Regions from separate parts of the Staphylococcus sp. GDY8P57P genome, predicted to be linked through region 3. Evidence: riboswitches for the same ligand, from Rfam matches in the RefSeq annotation. Region 3 holds a riboswitch; each other region holds the start of a gene.

Region 1 (5,382 bases), on a different contig from region 3:
AAGAAACGTAATAAAGAAAATGCAGACGACGTTATTAAAGAAATGCGTGAACTTGGTGACGAAATCAAAGAAAACGACGCTAAACTTAATGAAGTGGATAATAAAGTTAGAGATATCTTAATTCGTATTCCTAACCTAATTGCTGAAGATGTACCACAAGGGGATTCTGATGAAGAAAATGTTGAAGTTAAAAAATGGGGTACACCTCGTGAGTTTGACTTCGAACCTAAAGCACACTGGGACTTAGTTGAAGAATTAAAAATGGCAGACTTTGAACGTGCTGCAAAAATTTCAGGTGCGCGTTTCGTATACTTAACTAAAGATGGTGCATTATTAGAACGTGCATTAATGAACTACATGCTTACAAAACATACAACACAACATGGTTACACTGAAATGATGACACCTCAATTAGTTAACGCAGATACAATGTTTGGTACTGGTCAGTTACCTAAATTTGAAGAAGACTTATTCAAAGTTGAAAAAGAAGGTCTATACACAATCCCAACTGCAGAAGTACCATTAACAAACTTCTACAGAGACGAAATCATTCAACCAGGCGTACTACCTGAAAAATTCACTGCTCAAACTGCTTGTTTCCGTAGTGAAGCTGGATCAGCAGGTAGAGACACAAGAGGTTTAATCCGTTTACACCAATTTGACAAAGTTGAAATGGTACGTATCGAAAAACCAGAAGATTCTTGGGATGCATTAGAAGATATGACACAAAATGCGGAAGCAATTCTTGAAGAATTAGGTTTACCTTACCGTCGTGTTATCTTATGTACTGGCGATATTGGTTTCAGTGCAAGTAAAACATATGACTTAGAAGTTTGGTTACCAAGTTATGACAACTATAAAGAAATCAGTTCTTGCTCAAACTGTACTGATTTCCAAGCGCGTCGTGCTAACATCCGCTTCAAACGTGATGCAGCTTCTAAACCAGAATTAGCACATACATTAAATGGTAGTGGTCTTGCAGTAGGTCGTACATTTGCAGCAATCGTTGAAAACTACCAAAATGCAGATGGCTCAATTACAATTCCTGAAGCATTAGTACCATTCATGGGTGGTAAAACTGAAATCCGTCCAGTTAACGACTAATTCGATTATTAGTTAGCTTATAACGTTAATTTATAGAGTACGGAATAAGCGATAATATACTAAAGCTACAGTGCAAATTCGCAGTAGCTGACTGAGCTGAGAAGGTGTTTATATAACACTTTTTCAGCTCTCTTTTTATGGTGTTAAACCAATATGAATGTCATAAACAAAGTGAATAGGTGGCAGGAATGCTGCAATGAAACTACATTGAATTGTGGTCTATGATGTCTTGAATATACAATCAATCATGTTAAAAATTCACTTTTTCTTAATAAAGTGATGAAGTAAAAAGGATGGATTTAGACTACTTTCAGAGGTGTAATATACGCTTTGTTGTCAAAAAATAGACACATTAGATATACCTTTAAATCAGTAGTTCTAAGTATTCTGTTAGTCTAACATCACACAACTCTATGTCTAACGTTGTTGCCACTCTAGCATCCGTATATTAGACTAAAATTATTAATAAAATACTGTTCTAAAATATTAAGCATAAAGGGAGGTTACAAAGATGACATCACATGTGACGTTTAAGCAAGGCGTTAAAGAATGTATACCTACTTTGTTAGGATACGTTGGGATTGGTTTATCGTTTGGCATTGTAGCTGCGTCACAACATTTTAGTATCATTGAAATACTATTATTATGTTTACTTGTCTATGCTGGCGCAGCACAATTTATTATTTGTGCACTCGTTGCTACAGGCACACCGATTTCTGCTATTGTTCTTACAACATTGATTGTCAATTCACGTTTCTTCCTATTATCAATGACGTTAGCACCCAATTATAAAGACTATGGTATTTGGAATCGTCTAGGTCTGTCTTCAATTTTGACAGATGAAACATTTGGCGTCGCTATCACACCGCATTTAAAAGGGGAGAAGATAAACGATCGGTGGTTACATGGCTTAAATTTAACCGCATATGCATTTTGGGCACTAGCCAGTATTGTTGGTGCATTACTTGGTAAATATATCTCTAATCCAGACATGTTGGGTCTCGATTTTGCGATTACAGCAATGTTTATCTTTTTAACCATGGCACAATTTGAGTCAATCACATCATCTAAACTACGCATATACCTTGTACTTATCGTATTTGTTATCGTGATGATGCTCAGCTTAAGTTGGTTTATGCCATCATACGTTGCAATTCTGATTGCATCGATGCTAGCAGCAACATTAGGGGTGGTGATGGATAAATGACAACATCTTGGCATATGTTTATCTTAATCGTGTTATGTGGACTTGTAACGTTAATCATTCGAGTAGTTCCATTCTTAATGATTTCACGTATTCAACTCTCAGAAACGGTAATTAAATGGCTATCATTTATTCCAATTACATTATTTACAGCACTGATATTAGATGGCATTATCGTACAACAGGAAGGTGTAGCAGGATACACCCTTAATATTCCGTTTATTCTTGTGACGATTCCAACGGTGTTTATTGCACTTTTCACGCGTAGTCTGACTACAACCATTCTAGTAGGTATTGTGCTGATTGCAGGCCTACGTTTTTTCTTTTAGAAAAGGCAGAACCCAATAGCTAACGATTGAAGTTAGCTATACAATTAGATACAATAAATTCAAATTACAATTTGAATAAGTAAATGAATAGAGATAATAGAACTTATTAAGAGAAGTGGAGGGACACGGCCCTAAGAAACTTCAGCAACCGGCGATGCATACGCACGGTGCTACGACCAACGAGATACTCGAATGATAAGTAATAGAGACGAATCGCCTCATACTTTGAAGAGTATAGGCGATTTTTTTAGTATTCAAAGGAGGTAACCGCATGACCAATTACACGGTAGAAACATTAAATTTAGGACCTTTTACAACTGAATCAGGCGAAATGATTAAAAACTTACAATTGCGTTATGAACATGTGGGCTATGCGGGGCAACCACTCGTTGTGGTCTGCCATGCGCTTACTGGTAATCATTTAACATATGGCACAGATGATGCGCCTGGTTGGTGGCGTGAAATCATAGATGGCGGTTATATGCCGATTTATGATTATCAATTTCTTACGTTCAATGTCATCGGTAGCCCCTTTGGTTCAAGTTCTCCTTTAACTGATCCTAATTTTCCGGAGCATTTAACGTTGAGGGATATTGTGAAAGCAATTGAAATGGGGATTCAAGCGCTTGGTTTCAACAAGATTAATATTTTAATTGGTGGTAGTTTAGGTGGTATGCAAGTTATGGAACTGCTCTACAACCATCAATTTCAAGTGGATAAGGCGGTTATTCTAGCGGCTACGGATAAAACATCATCGTATAGTCGTGCGTTCAACGAAATTGCACGTGAGGCGATTCATCTTGGCGGCAAAGAAGGCCTTAGTATTGCCCGACAATTAGGATTTCTAACGTATCGGTCATCTAAAAGTTATGATCAACGCTTTTCACCCGACGAAGTTGTAAGCTATCAACGACATCAAGGTAATAAATTTAAAGAAACTTATGATTTATCCTGCTACCTGACAATGTTAAATGTATTAGATAGTCATAATGTTGACCGTGGACGTACAAATGTGGATGATGTTTATCAATCATTAGATACAAAGGTTTTAACTATGGGCTTCACGGATGATTTATTATATCCAGATGATCAAGTGAGAGCAGTAGGGGAGCGTTTTAAATATCATCGCCATTTCTTCGTTCCAGATAATGTAGGTCATGATGGCTTTTTATTAAATTTCAATGACTGGGCACCGAACTTATATCATTTTCTTAAAGTAACGAACTTCAAACGAAAATAGATGAAGCGGGTAAGTTAGAATATAGAAGAAAACACGCAATGATGGAATCGTATATTACTCAATCTTCACAATTTGTTTTAATTTTGCTTAGAGGTTAAAATAGAGGTTATAGTCAAAAAAGTATAGGAGTGGCGAATGTGTTTTCAAAAGTACATCCTAAAGCAACAATTATAGGAACAATTGCACTTGTTATGGTTGCTTTAGTTACGTATGTATTACCAATACTAGGGCTGATTCTATGTTTATTCGCTACGATTCCAGGCATTATTTTATGGAATAAATCTATTCCATCATTTGGAATTGGAGCGCTAATCACAGTTATTCTTACCACATTATTGGGTAATACATTTGTATTAAGTGCCATGATTTTAGTTTTAATGCTTAGCTTTATTATTGGCCAATTATTGAAAGAACGTGCCTCTAAAGAACGCATCTTATTTATAGCTACAACATATTTAAGTATATTTACTTTAGTCGCATTTATGCTATTACAAACGTTTAAAAAGATACCTAGCGCTACGACATTAATTAAGCCTTTCAAAGATGCAATGCACAATGCGGTTGTAACGACAGGCGTAGAATCAGATTATAAAACGATTCTTGAAGAAGGGTTCCGTCAAATGGCAGTCCAACTTCCAAGTTTTATAATCGTTATAGTCTTTATTTTAGTCTTAATTAACATAATTATTACATTTCCAATTCTTCGTAAATTTAAAGTAGCTACACCAATTTTTAAACCATTATTTGCTTGGCAGCTTAACCGTTCATTACTTTGGGTTTATATGGTTGTTTTATTATGCGTAATGTTCGCAACAGGGCCAAGTACTTTCCAAAGCATCGTATTAAATTTCGAAGTTGTGTTATCATTACTGATGTATATCCAAGGATTGAGTTTAATTCATTTCTTTGGTAAAGCAAAACGTATTCCAAATGTTGTAACGATATTGCTGATGGTTGTGGGGACAATTATTACACCAGCAACACATATCATTGCATTACTTGGTGTACTTGATTTAGGAATTAATTTAAAACGAATGATTAAAAAATGACTTTAAAAAGTGAATAGAGGTGGAATAATGAACCGTCAATCCACTAAGAAGGCATTACTCATACCATTTATTTTAATGGTACTTACTTCAATTGCACTTGTCGTAGTATGGTTTATCTTTAAACCATTAGTTGCGACCATTGCAGCAGCTATTTTAGTCGTGATGATTATTATTGGCATTGTATTAGTAAGACAGGCCTTGTTGAAAATGGATAATTATGTGGATAATTTAAGTGGTCATATCTCGGCTGGAAGCAATAGGGCAATTAAACGATTGCCAATTGGCATGGTCGTTCTTGATGCTGATGATCATATTGAATGGATTAACCAGTACATGTCTGAACACTTAGAAACGAATGTCATCTCAGAACCAGTCAATGAAGTTTTTCCGAATATTTTAAAGCAGTTGGAAAAGGTGCAAGAAGTCGAAATCGAACATGGCCAATATCATTACCAT
Region 2 (5,382 bases), on a different contig from region 3:
GATCAAATCCACCTTTATGAAGTGGATGACATTTAAGAATGCGACGAATTCCCATATAGCCACCTTTGAGTGGGCCATAAACTTCAATCGCTTCTCGTGTATATTCTGAGCACGTAGGATAAAATCTGCATGTAGGTGGCGTCATAGGTGAAATATAGCGTTGATAGATATGGATTATTCCAAGAAATAATTTTTTTAACATTATAGGCCTCCAACCAGTAATACGATTATAAATTAGTTTAACATATTGAAGGGAGTAGTATAGAACATGGAGTTTCTAGATAAAGATAATAGACGTGTTACAATGAGTTACAAAACGAACAACGACTGTCCTGATGGTAATCATGTTTTAGCTATTCCACTATATAAGAACCAGTTACTTTTTACTCAGCACAAAATGCGTGGCATTGAGTTTCCAGGTGGTAAGGTTGAAAAGGGAGAACAAAGTATACAAGCAATCAAGAGAGAGCTTTTTGAAGAAACTGGAGGTATACCTGAAACGATTAACTATATAGCACAATATCAAGTTCACACGTTGGATAACGCTATTTTCAAAAAAGATGTATATATAGTGAGAATCAAATCAATTAAAGAGAAAAGTGATTATTTAGAAACGACAGGTCCATTGTTGTTTAAGCATATTAGTGATGTTCCGTTGGATATGCAAAGTTACTTAATTCAAGATGACGCAATTCTGAAGTGTGTCGAAAGGATGATAGACCTTGGATATTATCGCGACTAAGAAAATGCCTATAGCATCGAGAACGCATCAATTTGATGAAATGACTTATACAGTTGATGGCTTAAAAGTAAAAGCATTACAGATGTGTCCTCTAAAGAAAGCAGTAAATAGAATTGTGGTGTACTTGCGAGGAGGTAAGGGACAAGTTGGTCGTGTACGTGCAGCCAGATTAATGCAGTTTGCAAATGATGATACTTTAGTGATAGGACCTTACTATCGAGGTAGTAATGGCAGTGAAGGTCGTGATGAGTTTGCTAACGCTGATTTAAAAGATGTAACGTACCTTATTAGAATACTTAAACAACGATATCCAAATGCTTATGTACATATGATTGGATTCTCAAGAGGGGGAATACAAGGTCTCTTAACTTATCAAGATTATCCGGTAGATAGTTATATTATCTGGGGTGGGGTTTCTGATATGCATTTAATGTATGAGGAACGTGTTGATTTACGTGGCATGTTACGTCGTATGGTTGGTCATCCTGATAAACATAAAGACGCCTATGACAAAAGAGATGCTATAAAATTAATTGATGCGCATAGTCCGCCAATCCTAATTGTACATGGGGGTAAAGATAAACAGGTAGGTATTCACCATGCTTATTATTTAGAGAAGCAATTGAGTTCTAAAGGTGTCGACTTTGATACGTTTTATCAAATAGATGAAGGTCATGTGCCTAGACCACCAGCTATGAAAAAAGCACTTAACTATGTACATCATTGGATGTCGAAATGTGAGGGTAAATAAAAAGGCAACGTACCTTGGTTAATTTTACCAAGTACGTTGCCTTTTGAATGTGACCATTTAATTATTTATTAAAGCCACCTGTATTAGCAATTTCTTCAACTTCTGGACCGAATTTTTTGAAGTTTTCTTCAAAACGTTTAATTAAGTCGTCGGCTTGAGCGCGATATTTGTCTGAATCACTCCAAGCATTAATTGGGTTGAGTATTGTTTTAGGTACGTCTTCCATTTCTGTAGGAATGCTTAAACCGAATTTTTCATCTTTAGTAAATTTAGCGTTTTTCAATTTACCTTTAATCGCTTGATCTACCATATAGCGAGTGTAATGTAAGCTGATACGTCTACCTACACCGTATTTACCACCTGTCCAGCCAGTGTTAACTAAGTATACATCAACGTCATGTTTATCAATAAGTTCACCTAGTAAATCTGCATACTTAATAGGATTAAGTGGTAAGAATGGTGCACCAAAACATGTAGAGAATGAAGGTTCAGGCTCTGTAACGCCACGCTCAGTTCCAGCTAATTTAGATGTAAAGCCGCTTAAGAAGTGGTACATCGCTTGTGATTTAGTTAATTTAGCAATTGGTGGTAATACACCGAATGCGTCAGCTGTTAAGAAAATGATTGTATTAGGATGAGCTGCTTTAGATGGTAGAACAATGTTATCAATGTGATGAATTGGATAAGCTGCACGGGTATTCTCAGTATATGAATTATCATCAAAGTCAACGGCGCCACGCTCGTTAACTACAGTATTTTCAAGAATAGTGCCGTATTGAATCGCGTTATAAATTTGCGGTTCTTTTTCTTTAGAAAGATTGATTGCTTTAGCGTAACAACCACCTTCGATGTTGAAAATACCATTTTTATTCCAACCATGCTCATCATCACCAATTAATTTTCTATCTGGTGCTGCAGATAACGTTGTTTTACCTGTACCTGATAATCCGAAGAATAAAGCAACGTCCCCTTTATCTCCAACGTTAGCAGAACAATGCATACTCATAATGTCTTGCATTGGTAGTAAATAGTTCATTACTGAGAAGATACCTTTTTTCATTTCGCCAGCATATTCAGTACCACCAATTAAAATCGTTTTATGTTTGAATGAAATGATAACAAATGTTTCTGATTTAGTACCATCAACTTCAGGGTCAGCTTTAAAATGAGGTGCAGAAACAATAGTGAAATTAGGTTTAATATTACTTGCTTCTTCTTTAGAATCTGGGCGAATAAACATATTTTGTGCAAAAAGGTTGTGCCATGCAAGTTCGTTAATAACTGTAAGTTTCAATTGTGTATCTTTGTCACTACCTGCATAGCCATTAAAAACGTAAAGTTCATCTTTTGTATCAAGATAGTCTAAAACTTTAGCGTAAAGATTTAAGAAAGTTTCTTCATCGATAGGTTGGTTAATATCTCCCCAATGAATATTATCTTTATAAGAAGGTTCTGTAACGATAAATTTATCTTTTGGAGAACGTCCAGTGTATTTACCAGTGCTCGCATTAATCGCACCAAGTTCAGTTAATTCTCCTTCTTTATTACCCATTATTTTGTAATAAAGTTGAGTTGTTGAGAGTTGAAAAAGAGAGCTTTCTTTTTCTAATAATTTTTTAATTTTAGGTGTTTCGCTGTATGTATCTACTGACATACCCAATCCCTCCAGCGTGTGTTATAGAAATTCAATATTGTAAGCCTTTACATGAAAATAGTATAACATAATGCCATAATTATTCCACCTGGAAAAGACAAAAAAACATGTAAAAACAAAATTGACATTAATTGGTGAATTAGGTAGTATAGTTCTTAACGGATTCTCTTATCCTGAGTGGTGGAGGGACATGGACCCAATGAAACCCAGCAACCTCTTTTTTAAAAGAAAGGTGCCAAACCGTTTGCAGACATATAATCGTCTGAACGATAAGAGCGAATGGACGTTTAAGAGCCTTCTCTCTGTCTTGAATAGTGAAGAAGGCTCTTTTATTTTTGAGCTCACATTTTAAAGAGAATTTTCGTAAATACAATGGTAAAAGGAGCAAATCATGACTTACAATAAACGTTTATTTACTTCAGAATCAGTAACAGAAGGACATCCTGACAAGATTGCTGACCAAGTGTCTGATGCTATCTTAGATGAAATCTTGAAAGATGATCCCAATGCACGTGTCGCTTGTGAAACAACTGTAACAACTGGAATGGCGCTCATTTCAGGTGAAATATCAACTTCTACTTATGTAGATATTCCCAAAGTCGTACGAGAAACAATTAAAGGTATTGGCTATACGCGTGCTAAATTTGGCTATGATTACCAAACAATGGCAGTATTAACTGCAATCGATGAACAGTCACCGGATATTGCGCAAGGTGTTGACAAAGCACTTGAATATAGAAATGATATTTCTGAAGAAGAAATTGAAGCTACAGGTGCGGGTGACCAAGGCTTAATGTTTGGTTATGCGACTAATGAGACAGAAACATATATGCCGTTACCAATCTTTTTATCACATCAATTAGCGAAGCGTTTATCAGATGTGCGTAAAGATGGTATTCTAGATTATTTAAGACCTGATGGTAAGGTTCAAGTTACAGTAGAATACGATGAAGATGATAAACCTAAACGTATTGATACGATTGTTGTATCATCTCAACATGCGGATGATGTTGAATTAGAGCAAATCCAAAGTGATATTAAAGAACATGTCATTTATCCAACAGTACCAGAAGGTTTAATTGATAGTGAAACTAAATTCTTTATCAATCCAACAGGAAGATTTGTTATCGGTGGACCACAAGGCGATGCAGGGTTAACAGGACGTAAAATCATCGTTGATACTTATGGTGGTTATGCACGTCACGGTGGTGGTTGCTTCAGTGGTAAAGATCCAACTAAAGTAGACCGCTCAGCAGCTTATGCAGCGAGATATGTAGCGAAAAATATCGTTGCTGCAGGACTGGCAGATCAATGTGAAGTACAACTTGCATATGCAATTGGAGTTGCTGAACCAGTTTCAATTTCAATCGATACATTCAAGACAGGTAAAGTTTCAGAAGCACAACTTGTTGAAGCGGTTAGAGCAAACTTTGATTTACGACCAGCAGGTATCATTAAAATGTTAGATTTAAAACATCCTATATATAAACAAACAGCAGCATATGGTCACTTTGGTAGAACTGATGTACTATTACCTTGGGAAAAATTAGACAAAGTGAACGTATTAAAAGATGCTGTTCAAAGTTAATAAACGCTTTAAATAATATTATAAGAAATTGTCGAAATTAAGGACTGTTTCTATTATAATTAGACATACTGATAGATTAAAGGAGCGTTGATTTAATGAATTCACTTGGACCAATTGAAATTGGTTTAATCATAGCTATTGTAGTTGCAGCGATTTGTTTAATTCTATTTTTAGTTACACTTAAAAGTAAAAATAATATTAAACAAAAGACAAAAGAAGAATATGATCTCAAAGAAAAACAAATGAAAGCGTCTCATGACGAAGCACTTGAAAAAGAGCGCATACAAAATAAAAAGCAAGTTACTAAACAAAAAGAAGATTTTGATGCAACTGTCAGCGGTAAAGACCGTGAAATTGATGCCTTAAAACTATTCTCTAAGAATAAAAGTGAATATGTGACAGATATGCGTTTAATTGGTATTAGAGAGCGTTTAGTAAAAGAAAAACGTATCAGACCTGAAGATATGCATATCATGGCAAATATCTTCCTTCCAAGTAATGAGTTTAATGATATTGAACGTATTAGTCACCTTGTACTTACACGTACTGGTCTATATATTATAGATTCGCAATTATTAAAAGGACATGTATATCAAGGCATAAGTGGTAATCAATTTAACGAATTACCAATGATGGAACAAATCTTT
Region 3 (5,382 bases):
ATTAGGTGAGATGTATGAACATAGCAGTAGTAGGTGCTGGTGTTACCGGCTTAGCAGCTGCCGCACGATTGGCCGCGCAAGGTCATCAAGTAACCATTTTTGAAAAGAATGAACAAGTCGGTGGCCGTATGAGTCAATTTAAGAAGGATGGTTTTACCTTCGATATGGGACCGACCATAGTGATGGTTCCAGATGTTTATAAAGCAGTATTTGAAGAATGTGGTAAACGTTTCGAAGATTATGTCGATATGAAACCACTCACACATATTTTTGATATCTATTTCTCAGATAAAGATAAAGTAAGTGTATCGACGGATTTGGCACAACTAAGCCAGACGCTAGAAGAGATAGAGCCAGGCTCAACGCAAGGGTTTATGCAGTTTTTAACGGATATATATAAACGATATGAGGTAGCGCGTAAATATTTCCTTGAGCGCACGTTCCGTAAGCCAAGCGAATTTTATAATCCGTTAACGTTATATCGTGGACTTAAATTGAAGACGTTTAACAATGCGGATCAATTAATAGATAATTATGTATCTAATGAAAAAATACGCAAGCTACTTGCATTTCAGACATTATATATCGGTATTGATCCGAAACAAGGCCCATCAATTTACTCTATTATTCCTATGATTGAGATGGTTCATGGCGTCCATTATATCAAAGGTGGCATGTATGGCTTAGCCCAAGGCTTATTACAGCTTGGTCAAGACTATGGTGTCAATGTTGAACTCAATGCAGACGTGCAAGAGATCATCATTGATCCTAAATTTAAGCGTGCAGATGGCTTACGTGTTAATGGTGATATTCGACGTTTCGATAAAGTACTATGTACAGCCGACTTCCCATATGTGGCACAACATCTCATGCCTCAGCACGCGCCATTAAAGCGCTATTCTCCTGAAAAGGTGGATAACATGGATTATTCATGTTCAGCATTTTTAATTTATGCAGGTATTAATCGTCAATTACGTGATAAATTGCATGTCCATAACGTGGTATTTGCTAAAGATTTTAGAGGTAATATTGATGATATCTTTAGTGGAAAGATGCCAGATGATCCATCATTATACCTTTACTTCCCATCTGTAGAAGATGCAGCATTAGCACCTGAGGATCAGACAGGCATGTACGTATTGATGCCAGTCCCAGAATTAAAAACAGGCCAAATTGACTGGCATGACCCTACAATAGTCGAGAAGGCGAAAGACGTCATCTATAACAAACTTGAAACGATTGAAGCACTTAAAGATGTCCGTCGAGATATCGTATCTGAAACAGTTTTTACACCGCTTGATTTTGAGCAACGCTACAATGCTAAGTTCGGTTCAGCATTTGGACTCATGCCAACGCTGACACAAAGTAATTATTACAGACCAGCCAATGTTTCAAGAGACTACAAAGACTTATACTTTGCAGGTGCAAGTACACATCCGGGGGCAGGTGTACCAATCGTTCTAACGAGTGCTAAAATTACGGCAGAAGCAATGCTTGAAGATATTAATCATGGTGTATAATCTCCATAAAGTAAATGAATCAGAAAATTATAAATATTGACAATCATTATTGAACTGATACAATAAATATTAATTCAATAGACTTATCCAGAGAAGTGAAGGGATTTGGCCCGATGAAACTTCAGCAACAGACTTAAAAGATAAAAGTACTGTGCTAATTCCAAAGAGGTATACCTCAAAGATAAGTGTCATAGTTATAAACTAAGCTATATGTCACTCTCTTTTGAGCGTGATATATAGCTTTTTAATTTTGTAAGGGGGTAAATCATGACAATTTCAAATAAGCTAGCGCATATTCCAGATAGTTACTTTGGTAAGACAATGGGACGCAAAGTTGAACATGGTCCATTGCCGTTAATCAATATGGCAGTGGGTATACCGGATGGTGAAACGCCTAAAGGTATTGTTGATCATTTTGCAGAAGCAGTTCGAATTCCAGAGAATCAAAAGTATGGTGCCTTTCATGGTAAAGCATCATTTAAAGAAGCGATTGTTAATTTTTATCAACGCCAATACGGTGTCACGTTAGATAAAGAAGACGAGGTGTGCATACTTTATGGTACAAAGAACGGTTTAGTGGCATTACCGACATGTATTGTGAATCCTGGAGAGAATGTGTTGTTGCCAGATCCTGGTTATACAGATTATCTCGCTGGTGTCTTGCTTGCTGATGCCAATCCAGTACCACTTAATTTGGACCCACCAGATTACTTGCCAGATTGGCGCAAAGTAGATGCACAAACATTAGCGAACACGTCATTAGTTTATTTAACTTACCCAAATAATCCTACAGGTTCAACGGCCACTAAAGCGGTATTTGATGAAGCTATTCAAAGATTTAAAGGTACGCAAACAAAGATTGTTCATGACTTTGCATATAGTGCTTTTGGTTTCGATGCTAAGAACCCGAGTATACTCGCTTCTAAAGCTGCAAAGGAAGTAGCCATTGAAATTTTTTCATTGTCAAAAGGGTATAACATGTCAGGTTTCAGAGTAGGCTTTGCGGTAGGGAATAAAGACATGATACAAGCACTAAAGAAATATCAGACACATACGAATGCGGGTATGTTTGGTGCCCTTCAAGATGCAGCAACGTATGCGTTGAATCATTATGATGCCTTTTTGGATCAACAAAATGACACATTTAAACGACGTCGTGATGCTTTTGAGAAGCGATTAAAGGAAGCGAATTTGCCATTTGTGCATTCTAAAGGTGGTATATATTCATGGCTTCAAACGCCACCGGGTTACGATAGTGAATCGTTCGAACAATATTTATTAAAAGAGCAGTCCATCCTAGTAGCACCAGGTATTCCATTTGGAGAAAATGGACGTCATTATGTGCGCATTTCTTTGGCACTGGAGGATGATTTATTGATTGAAGCGGCGAATCGACTCGCATCGTTATCTAATTTGTATAACGTATAACACTAAGACGAACATGAGAAAGGATGATAGATAATGACTAGAATAAAAATGATGAGTGTACGTGATGAAGATATTCCTTATATTGAAGAATGGGCAGAACAGCATAAGGTTGAAATAGAATTAAACAAAGAGATATTGACGGAAGGTAATGTGGATAGTGTTCAAGGATTTGATGGGTTATCTTTATCTCAACAACATCCAATATCTGAAGAAATATTTGCGAAACTTCAACGTTTCGGGATTAAACATATTGCGCAACGTAGTGCTGGGTTTGATACGTATGATTTAAATTTAGCTACACAATACGGCATCATTATATCTAATGTGCCGTCTTATTCACCAAGTTCTATTGCAGAGTTTGCCGTGACACAAGCAATTAATATTGTTAGAAATCAAAATGACATTCAACGTAAACTTCAAGCATATGATTTTAGATGGGAACCTTCAATCTTGTCACGTTCAATCAGTGATTTAACTGTTGCGGTTATCGGAACTGGACGTATTGGTTCCATTGCAGCAAGAATCTTTGCCAAAGGGTATGGTAGTCATGTTGTTGCCTATGATCCATTTCCAAATGAGCAAGTTGCACAGTATGTTACGTATAAAGAAACATTAGAAGACGCATTGCAGGATGCTGATATTGTCACAATTCATATTCCAGCAACAAAATATAATCCGCATCTTTTTAACGAAGCATTATTTTCTAAATTTAAAAAAGGCGCTGTATTTGTCAACGCGGCTAGGGGATCAATTGTAGATACACGAGCATTGCTAGATGCCATTGATCGCGGACACATTAAAGGTGCTGCGTTAGATACATATGAGCATGAACGTGGATTATTCCCTGGAGATTATCGTGATAAAGCAATTAATGATGAATTGCTAGAGACGTTAATTGCCAGAGAGGATATTTGGTTAACTCCGCATATTGCATTCTATACGGATGCAGCTGTAAAGAATTTGATTGTGGATGCACTTGATGCAGTCCTTGATGTGTTGAATACAGGGACGACGCAATTAAGAGTAAATTAAAAAAGAAGTTAGGCATGGCACACTGAATGTTTTATAACCCCGGCTAGATTAGCTTGTAGCATTTCAATCAGAAATGCGTTTTGCTGGGGTTTGCCACGCCTAACTTCTTCTATTTCACTTTTCGAATTCACCTAAATCCTAAGCGCTTTTGTCCGGACCTTATTGACGGCCTAACAAAAGCAGGATTTTTGTCGAAAAACTCAAAGCTCGACAAAACTTGAGAAGCAGTTTTGCTCACTTTTCGAATTCGCCTAAATCCTAAGCGCTTTTGTCCGGACCTTATTTTACATCGTAGCCTTGATCTTCAATGGCTTCTTTCATTTGCTCAACTGATACTCTATCTTCGTCATAATCGACGCGAACTTGATGTTTGTCTAAGTCTACTTCAGCTGAAGTAACACCATTTAATTTAGCTAGTGCTGATTCCACAGCGTTTCTGCAGTGGTCGCAACTCATACCTTCAACATTCATTACTTTATTAATCATAATGATCACCTCCGACGTTCTTAATAGTATATACCCATATTTTACTCCTTTTTAATAAACAAAGAAATAAAATAGAAATGCTTCAAAATTATAGTTTCATTCGTCTTAGTCGTAAAGCGTTACTTACAACACTAACTGAACTTAAGGCCATTGCAGCGCCAGCTATCCATGGTGCGAGTAATCCCATTGCTGCAATAGGTATGCCTGCAATGTTATATCCAAATGCCCAGAATAAATTTTGTTTAATGTTGCGAATGGTTTTATGACTCGCGTGGATGGCTTTAGGTACTAACTGAATATCGCCCCCTAGAATGGTGATATCTGCAGCTTCTATCGCTACTTCAGTCCCTGTTCCCATTGCAATACCAATATCTGCTTTAACCAGTGCAGGGGCATCATTGATACCGTCACCTACCATAGCAACGTTATGCTGCTGTTCTTGTAACTGCGTGATATGTTGTGCCTTATCTTGAGGGAGAACTTCAGCAATGACTTGGTCAATACCAACTTCATTGGCAATCGCACGTGCAGTTCGTTCATTATCACCAGTTAGCATGACCGTTTTAATATTCATAGCTGCTAGTTGTTGGATGGCGTTTTTGGCAGAAGGTTTAACTGTATCTGCAACAGCAATCATGCCCTTAAGTTCACCACCATACGCAATTAACATTACGGTCTGACCATCAGCTTCCATATGTGTCATCTTCTGTTTCATCGTATCTATGTTGATGTGATGTGCGAGCATCAATTTTTTATTGCCAACAAGTAACTGAGTCCCATCGATAAGCGCTTGTATACCGTGGCCTGGTAATGTTTGATAGTCAGTGACGTCTACCAATTGCACATGTTGTTGTTCAGCATAGTTAACAATTGCAGTAGCTAAAGGGTGTTCAGAGTTCTTTTCAGCGGAGGCCAC
Region 4 (5,382 bases), on a different contig from region 3:
AAACTTATCTCAAGTTCAGTCAACTACGCCGTAATATAACGACTAAATGTTTAAATTATTTTTCGTTGCTACGTCTTATTTATTAAACGTTTCGTCTAAAAATGATTCTACTTGCTCAGGTGATTTAGCATTTGCAGAATGTAAATGTGCGCGTTTATTACCATTTTCAAATACTAATAAACTAGGGATACCCATTACATCATTTTCTGCAGCTACATCTTCAAGTTCATCACGATTTACAGTGTACCAATCGTAATCGTTATACTTTTCAACGATTGGATCAATCCACATATCCATTGCTTTACAATCAGGACACCAACCGGCTTCAAATTTAACGATAACGGGTTTATCACTTTCGATTGTTGATTTAAACGCATCAGTTGTAGTAATACTTTGCATAATAAACGCTCCTTTTAATTAATACTAAATGTATTATAACGAATAATTTACTTTAAATGAAAAATTAAGCTTAAAATATAGAGCGTTTACATAGATTATCTGATATATTTAAAATAAGACGAAATAGGAGGTTACATCTGAATGATTAAATTTTATCAATATTCAAATTGCACAACTTGTAAAAAAGCAGCAAAATTTTTAGATGCGCATGGCGTAAGTTATGAACCGATTGACATTGTACAACACACACCAACTAAAAAAGAGTTTGAAGATATTATCGATAAAACAGGTGTAGAAGTTAATAAACTATTTAATACGCATGGTGCAAAATATAGAGAATTAGGTTTAAAAGATAAATTAAAAGATTTATCTACTGATGAAAAATTAAATCTATTAGCTTCTGATGGCATGTTAGTTAAACGACCACTAGCTATTTCTGGAGAAAACATCACATTAGGATTTAAAGAAGATCAATACAAAGAAATTTGGTTATAGTTTAAAATTACAAATTTTATTTATATAAATTATTGTAACTTTTACTTTAATAGTTGAATGAAACCTTACTGTATGGCATCATTAAATTGTAATTATTTTTAGGAGGGGATTCTCGTGGCAGTACCGAGCGAATTAAAATATTCAAAAGAACATGAATGGGTAAAAGTTGAAGGCAACACAGTAACAATTGGTATCACTGAATACGCACAAGGCGAATTAGGTGACATCGTATTTGTTGAATTACCAGAAGTTGATGATGAAATCAACGAAGGGGATACTTTTGGTAGTGTAGAATCAGTTAAAACTGTTTCTGAATTATATGCGCCAGTATCTGGTAAAGTTGTAGAATCAAATGAAGAATTAGAAGATAGTCCTGAGTTTGTTAACGAATCACCATATGAGAAAGCATGGATGGTTAAAGTTGAACTTAGCGATGAAAGTCAATTAGATGAATTATTATCAGCTGATCAATATAAAGAAATGATTGGTGAATAATTAATTTAAACTCCTTGATTGCGATCATGGAGTTTTTATTTTGTCTTTTTATCTATAAAGTAATCATCTCAGTTTGGTATGGCGTCTATAATTGCGTACATTGTTAAGTAATTGTAAATGATGTTTAAGGTATGCGCGTTCTGTGAAGAAGTAACTGATTGTTTATTATCGACTTAGAAGGTGGATTAACATGGCAATTTTAAATAAAGTTATAATTGTTGAAGGCAAATCTGATAAGAAGAGAGTACAACAAGTCATCGCTGAACCTATCAATATTATTTGTACGCATGGTACAATGAGTATTGATAAATTAGATGACATGATTGAAACATTATATGACAAGCAAGTCTTTGTGCTAGCAGATTCAGATGACGAAGGTGAAAAGATAAGAAAGTGGTTTAAACGTCATCTTAGTGAATGTGAACACATTTATGTTGATAAAACATATTGTGAAGTTGCTAGATGTCCCAAGAACTATCTTGCGCATGTATTGAGTAAACATGGCTTTACAGTACGTAAAGAAAAACGTCTAATTCCCAATTTAACGACTGAAAGGTTAGTAATCATGCATGAGTAAATCTATAGAAATTGAAGATATTAGTGAGAATTTTAATAAAGATAAACACCTCATTTTCGGATACACACCGATGTGTGGTACATGTAAAATGTCTGAGCGAATGCTCGATATTGCGAATGAAATACTACATTTACCCGTTAAAAAAATCGATTTGAATTACCATCCTAAATATAGTGAACGTAACAAAATTATGTCAGTACCTGTTCTAATTGTTATGAATAAGGACATAGAGGTAGATAGAATTTATGCATTTCAATCTGTACCTTATTTGTTAGAAAAATTAAAATAATTGTTGACGAAATTATAGTGCAATGGTAGGATATAAATTAATTAAATAGTGCGAAAACTCTTATCAAGAGAGGTGGAGGGATGTGCCCTATGAAGCCCGGCAACCGTCTAATATTAGAAATGGTGCCAATTCACATAAAGTTAATTACTTTAGAAGATGAGAGAAAGATGAATCAATGCTTTCTCAACTTAATCTAAAGTGAGAAAGCATTTTTTTAATTACATAATGAATTTTAAGGAGGCACTAAACGTGATTGAGTTAAATCAAGTTGTTAAACGCTATCACACAAAAGATAAGGATGTACTAGCAGTTGATCACGTTAACTTAAATATAGAAACGGGCTCTATTTTTGGAGTTATCGGATTCTCTGGTGCTGGTAAAAGTACGTTAATTAGAATGTTCAATAATCTAGAAGCGCCTACATCTGGCGATATTATTATAGATGGCGATAATATTAACAAACTTTCAAAAGCAGAATTAAGAAAAAAACGTCAAAAAGTAAGTATGGTATTCCAACACTTTAACTTATTATGGTCAAGAACGGTACTTCGCAATATTATGTTCCCGTTAGAAATTGCAGGATACTCTAAAGGTAAAGCAATTGAAAGAGCACGAGAATTAATTGATCTTGTTGGTTTGAAGGGACGAGAAAATGCTTATCCTTCTGAATTATCAGGTGGTCAGAAACAAAGAGTCGGCATCGCACGAGCTTTGGCAAACGCACCAGATGTTCTATTATGTGACGAAGCTACTAGTGCATTAGACCCACAAACAACAGATGAAATATTAGACTTACTGTTAAAGATTAAAGCGCGCGAAAATCTTACAATTGTGATCATCACACATGAAATGCACGTTATCAGACGTGTTTGTGATGAAGTAGCAGTTATGGAAAGCGGACGTGTGATAGAGCAAGGTAAAGTAACGCAAGTATTTGAAAATCCACAACACGAAGTGACTAAACGCTTCGTGAAAGATGATTTAGATGATGATTTTGAAGAATCTATCCAACATCTTGAACCGTTAGATTCAGATGCTTATATCGTTAGACTTAATTTCAATGGTGATAATACGACAGAACCCGTTGTTTCGTACATAAGTAAAACACATAACATTGATATCAATATTCTTGAGGCAAATATTAAAAACACACGTGGCGGTGCAGTAGGCTTCTTAGTGGTTCACATACCACATATTGCTGAAACAGAATTTGAGACATTTAAAGAAGATTTACATCAGCAACATGTAAATGTGGAGGTGGTTAAGCATGGATAAATCATACGGTGATATTTTTAAAGAGATGATTACAATGCCTAACGTCCAGTGGCCAGAAGTATGGCAAGCCATTTATGAAACGCTTTATATGACTATTGTGTCGACGATTTTCGCATTTATTTTTGGTTTGATTTTAGGTGTACTTTTATTTCTATCAGCCAAGAGTAATTCGAAAGGTGCTAGAGTCTTTTATAGTATCGTTTCATTTATAGTTAACCTGTTCCGAGCAATTCCATTTATCATCTTAATCTTGTTATTAATTCCATTTACAAGTGTCTTACTCGGAACAATCAGTGGTCCAACGGGTGCTTTACCAGCATTAGTCATCGGCGCAGCGCCATTCTATGCAAGATTAGTTGAAATTGCTTTTAAAGAGATAGATAAAGGTGTTATAGAAGCGGCTTGGTCAATGGGAGCAAGTACTTGGACGGTTGTTCGTAAAGTACTATTACCAGAAGCAATGCCAGCACTCGTTTCAGGTATTACCGTAACAGCAATCGCATTAGTTGGATCTACTGCAATTGCAGGTGTTATTGGTGCAGGTGGTTTAGGTAACTTAGCTTACTTAACAGGATTTACGCGTAACCAAAATGATGTCATTTTAGTTTCAACTGTATTTATTTTAATTATCGTATTTATAATCCAATTTATTGGGGATTGGATTACAAATAAAATTGACAAACGCTAAAAGAAAAGAGGAATGATTTAATGAAAAAACTTTTAAGCTTAATTTTAGTACTAACATTAACTGTCGTTTTAGCAGCTTGTGGCAATGGTAGTGGTGACAAAGATAAGAAAATCGTTGTAGGTGCATCTCCAGCACCACACGCTGAAATTCTAGAAAAAGCGAAACCTTTACTTAAAGAGAAGGGCTATGATCTAGAAATTAAAACAATTAACGATTACACAACACCAAACAAATTGTTAGATAAAGGTGAACTAGACGCGAACTATTTCCAACACGTACCTTACTTAAAAACTGAAAGTAAAGAAAAAGGATACAAAATTGAAGATGCAGGTAAAGTTCACTTAGAACCAATGGCTGTTTACTCTAAAAAATATAAAAGTTTAAAAGACCTTCCTAAAGGTGCAACAGTATATGTTTCAAATAACCCAGCAGAGCAAGGTCGTTTCTTAAAATTCTTTGTTGATGAAGGATTAATTAAAATCAAAAAAGGTGTAAAAATCGAAGATGCTAAATTCGAAGATATCACTGAAAATAAAAAAGACATTAAATTTAACAGTAAACAATCAGCAGAATATCTTCCAAAAATCTATCAAAACGAAGATGTAGATGCTGCAATCATCAACTCTAACTATGCAATTGATCAAGGATTAAGTCCACAAAAAGATTCAATTGCTGTTGAAAAAGCAAACAACAACCCATACGCAAACTTAATTGCAGTTCAAAAAGGACATAAGGATGATGAAAAAATCAAAGCTTTAATGGAAGTATTACAATCTAAAGAGATTCAAGACTTCATTAAAGATAAATACAAAGGTGCAGTTGTACCAGCGAAGTAAGCATAGAGGCTAGGACATCAATAATATAATGATGCTATTTTGCAAATTCATAGTAGCTGACTGAACTGAAAAAGCGCTTAAATTAAACTTTTTCAGTTCTAGTCAACCTTGAGGATGCGGAGCCCTACCAAAGAGAATTTCATTAAGAAATGCTTCAAGTAAAGCAAGCTAGGAGTGGACGACGAATTTTAAAAGAATTCTGTCCACTCCTTTAATTTAGAAAGATTTTCTATCTTTATACAGTATGCCGACACCTTGTCCGCCAGATCCCATTGTATAGTCAAATTTTATAACTTCGATGTATGGATTTTCTTCTAAGAAACGATTT

The links. A riboswitch is a leader RNA that binds a small molecule or an ion and turns the genes downstream of it on or off. The one in region 3 is predicted to bind S-adenosylmethionine.
Region 1: linked by a shared signal. The riboswitch ahead of metX (homoserine O-acetyltransferase MetX) and the one ahead of KA878_RS07410 (aminotransferase class I/II-fold pyridoxal phosphate-dependent enzyme) in region 3 are both predicted to bind S-adenosylmethionine.
Region 2: linked by a shared signal. The riboswitch ahead of metK (methionine adenosyltransferase) and the one ahead of KA878_RS07410 (aminotransferase class I/II-fold pyridoxal phosphate-dependent enzyme) in region 3 are both predicted to bind S-adenosylmethionine.
Region 4: linked by a shared signal. The riboswitch ahead of KA878_RS02535 (methionine ABC transporter ATP-binding protein) and the one ahead of KA878_RS07410 (aminotransferase class I/II-fold pyridoxal phosphate-dependent enzyme) in region 3 are both predicted to bind S-adenosylmethionine.

Annotation. Positions count from the first base shown of each region.
Region 1 covers NZ_JAESLK010000036.1:27,175-32,556, forward strand. The annotation lists gene serS (serine--tRNA ligase) at 1-1,104, shown strand, start outside; gene KA878_RS10890 (AzlC family ABC transporter permease) at 1,616-2,311, shown strand; gene KA878_RS10895 (AzlD domain-containing protein) at 2,308-2,637, shown strand; SAM riboswitch class I at 2,738-2,839, shown strand; gene metX (homoserine O-acetyltransferase MetX) at 2,909-3,877, shown strand; gene KA878_RS10905 (YybS family protein) at 4,000-4,926, shown strand; gene KA878_RS10910 (DHH family phosphoesterase) at 4,954-5,382, shown strand, end outside.
Region 2 covers NZ_JAESLK010000004.1:12,447-17,828, reverse strand. The annotation lists gene yidD (membrane protein insertion efficiency factor YidD) at 1-202, opposite strand, end outside; gene ytkD (RNA deprotection pyrophosphohydrolase) at 269-742, shown strand; gene KA878_RS01715 (alpha/beta hydrolase family protein) at 723-1,493, shown strand; gene pckA (phosphoenolpyruvate carboxykinase (ATP)) at 1,555-3,147, opposite strand; SAM riboswitch class I at 3,313-3,423, shown strand; gene metK (methionine adenosyltransferase) at 3,539-4,735, shown strand; gene KA878_RS01700 (NERD domain-containing protein) at 4,831-5,382, shown strand, end outside.
Region 3 covers NZ_JAESLK010000019.1:103,180-108,561, forward strand. The annotation lists gene KA878_RS07400 (phytoene/squalene synthase family protein) at 1-5, shown strand, start outside; gene KA878_RS07405 (phytoene desaturase family protein) at 15-1,520, shown strand; SAM riboswitch class I at 1,601-1,708, shown strand; gene KA878_RS07410 (aminotransferase class I/II-fold pyridoxal phosphate-dependent enzyme) at 1,788-2,948, shown strand; gene KA878_RS07415 (D-lactate dehydrogenase) at 2,982-3,980, shown strand; gene copZ (copper chaperone CopZ) at 4,260-4,466, opposite strand; gene KA878_RS07425 (heavy metal translocating P-type ATPase) at 4,555-5,382, opposite strand, start outside.
Region 4 covers NZ_JAESLK010000006.1:15,924-21,305, forward strand. The annotation lists gene KA878_RS02510 (thioredoxin family protein) at 76-399, opposite strand; gene KA878_RS02515 (arsenate reductase family protein) at 541-894, shown strand; gene gcvH (glycine cleavage system protein GcvH) at 1,009-1,389, shown strand; gene KA878_RS02525 (toprim domain-containing protein) at 1,580-1,966, shown strand; gene KA878_RS02530 (thioredoxin family protein) at 1,959-2,255, shown strand; SAM riboswitch class I at 2,313-2,418, shown strand; gene KA878_RS02535 (methionine ABC transporter ATP-binding protein) at 2,505-3,530, shown strand; gene KA878_RS02540 (methionine ABC transporter permease) at 3,523-4,218, shown strand; gene KA878_RS02545 (MetQ/NlpA family ABC transporter substrate-binding protein) at 4,239-5,054, shown strand; gene KA878_RS02550 (hypothetical protein) at 5,271-5,382, opposite strand, start outside.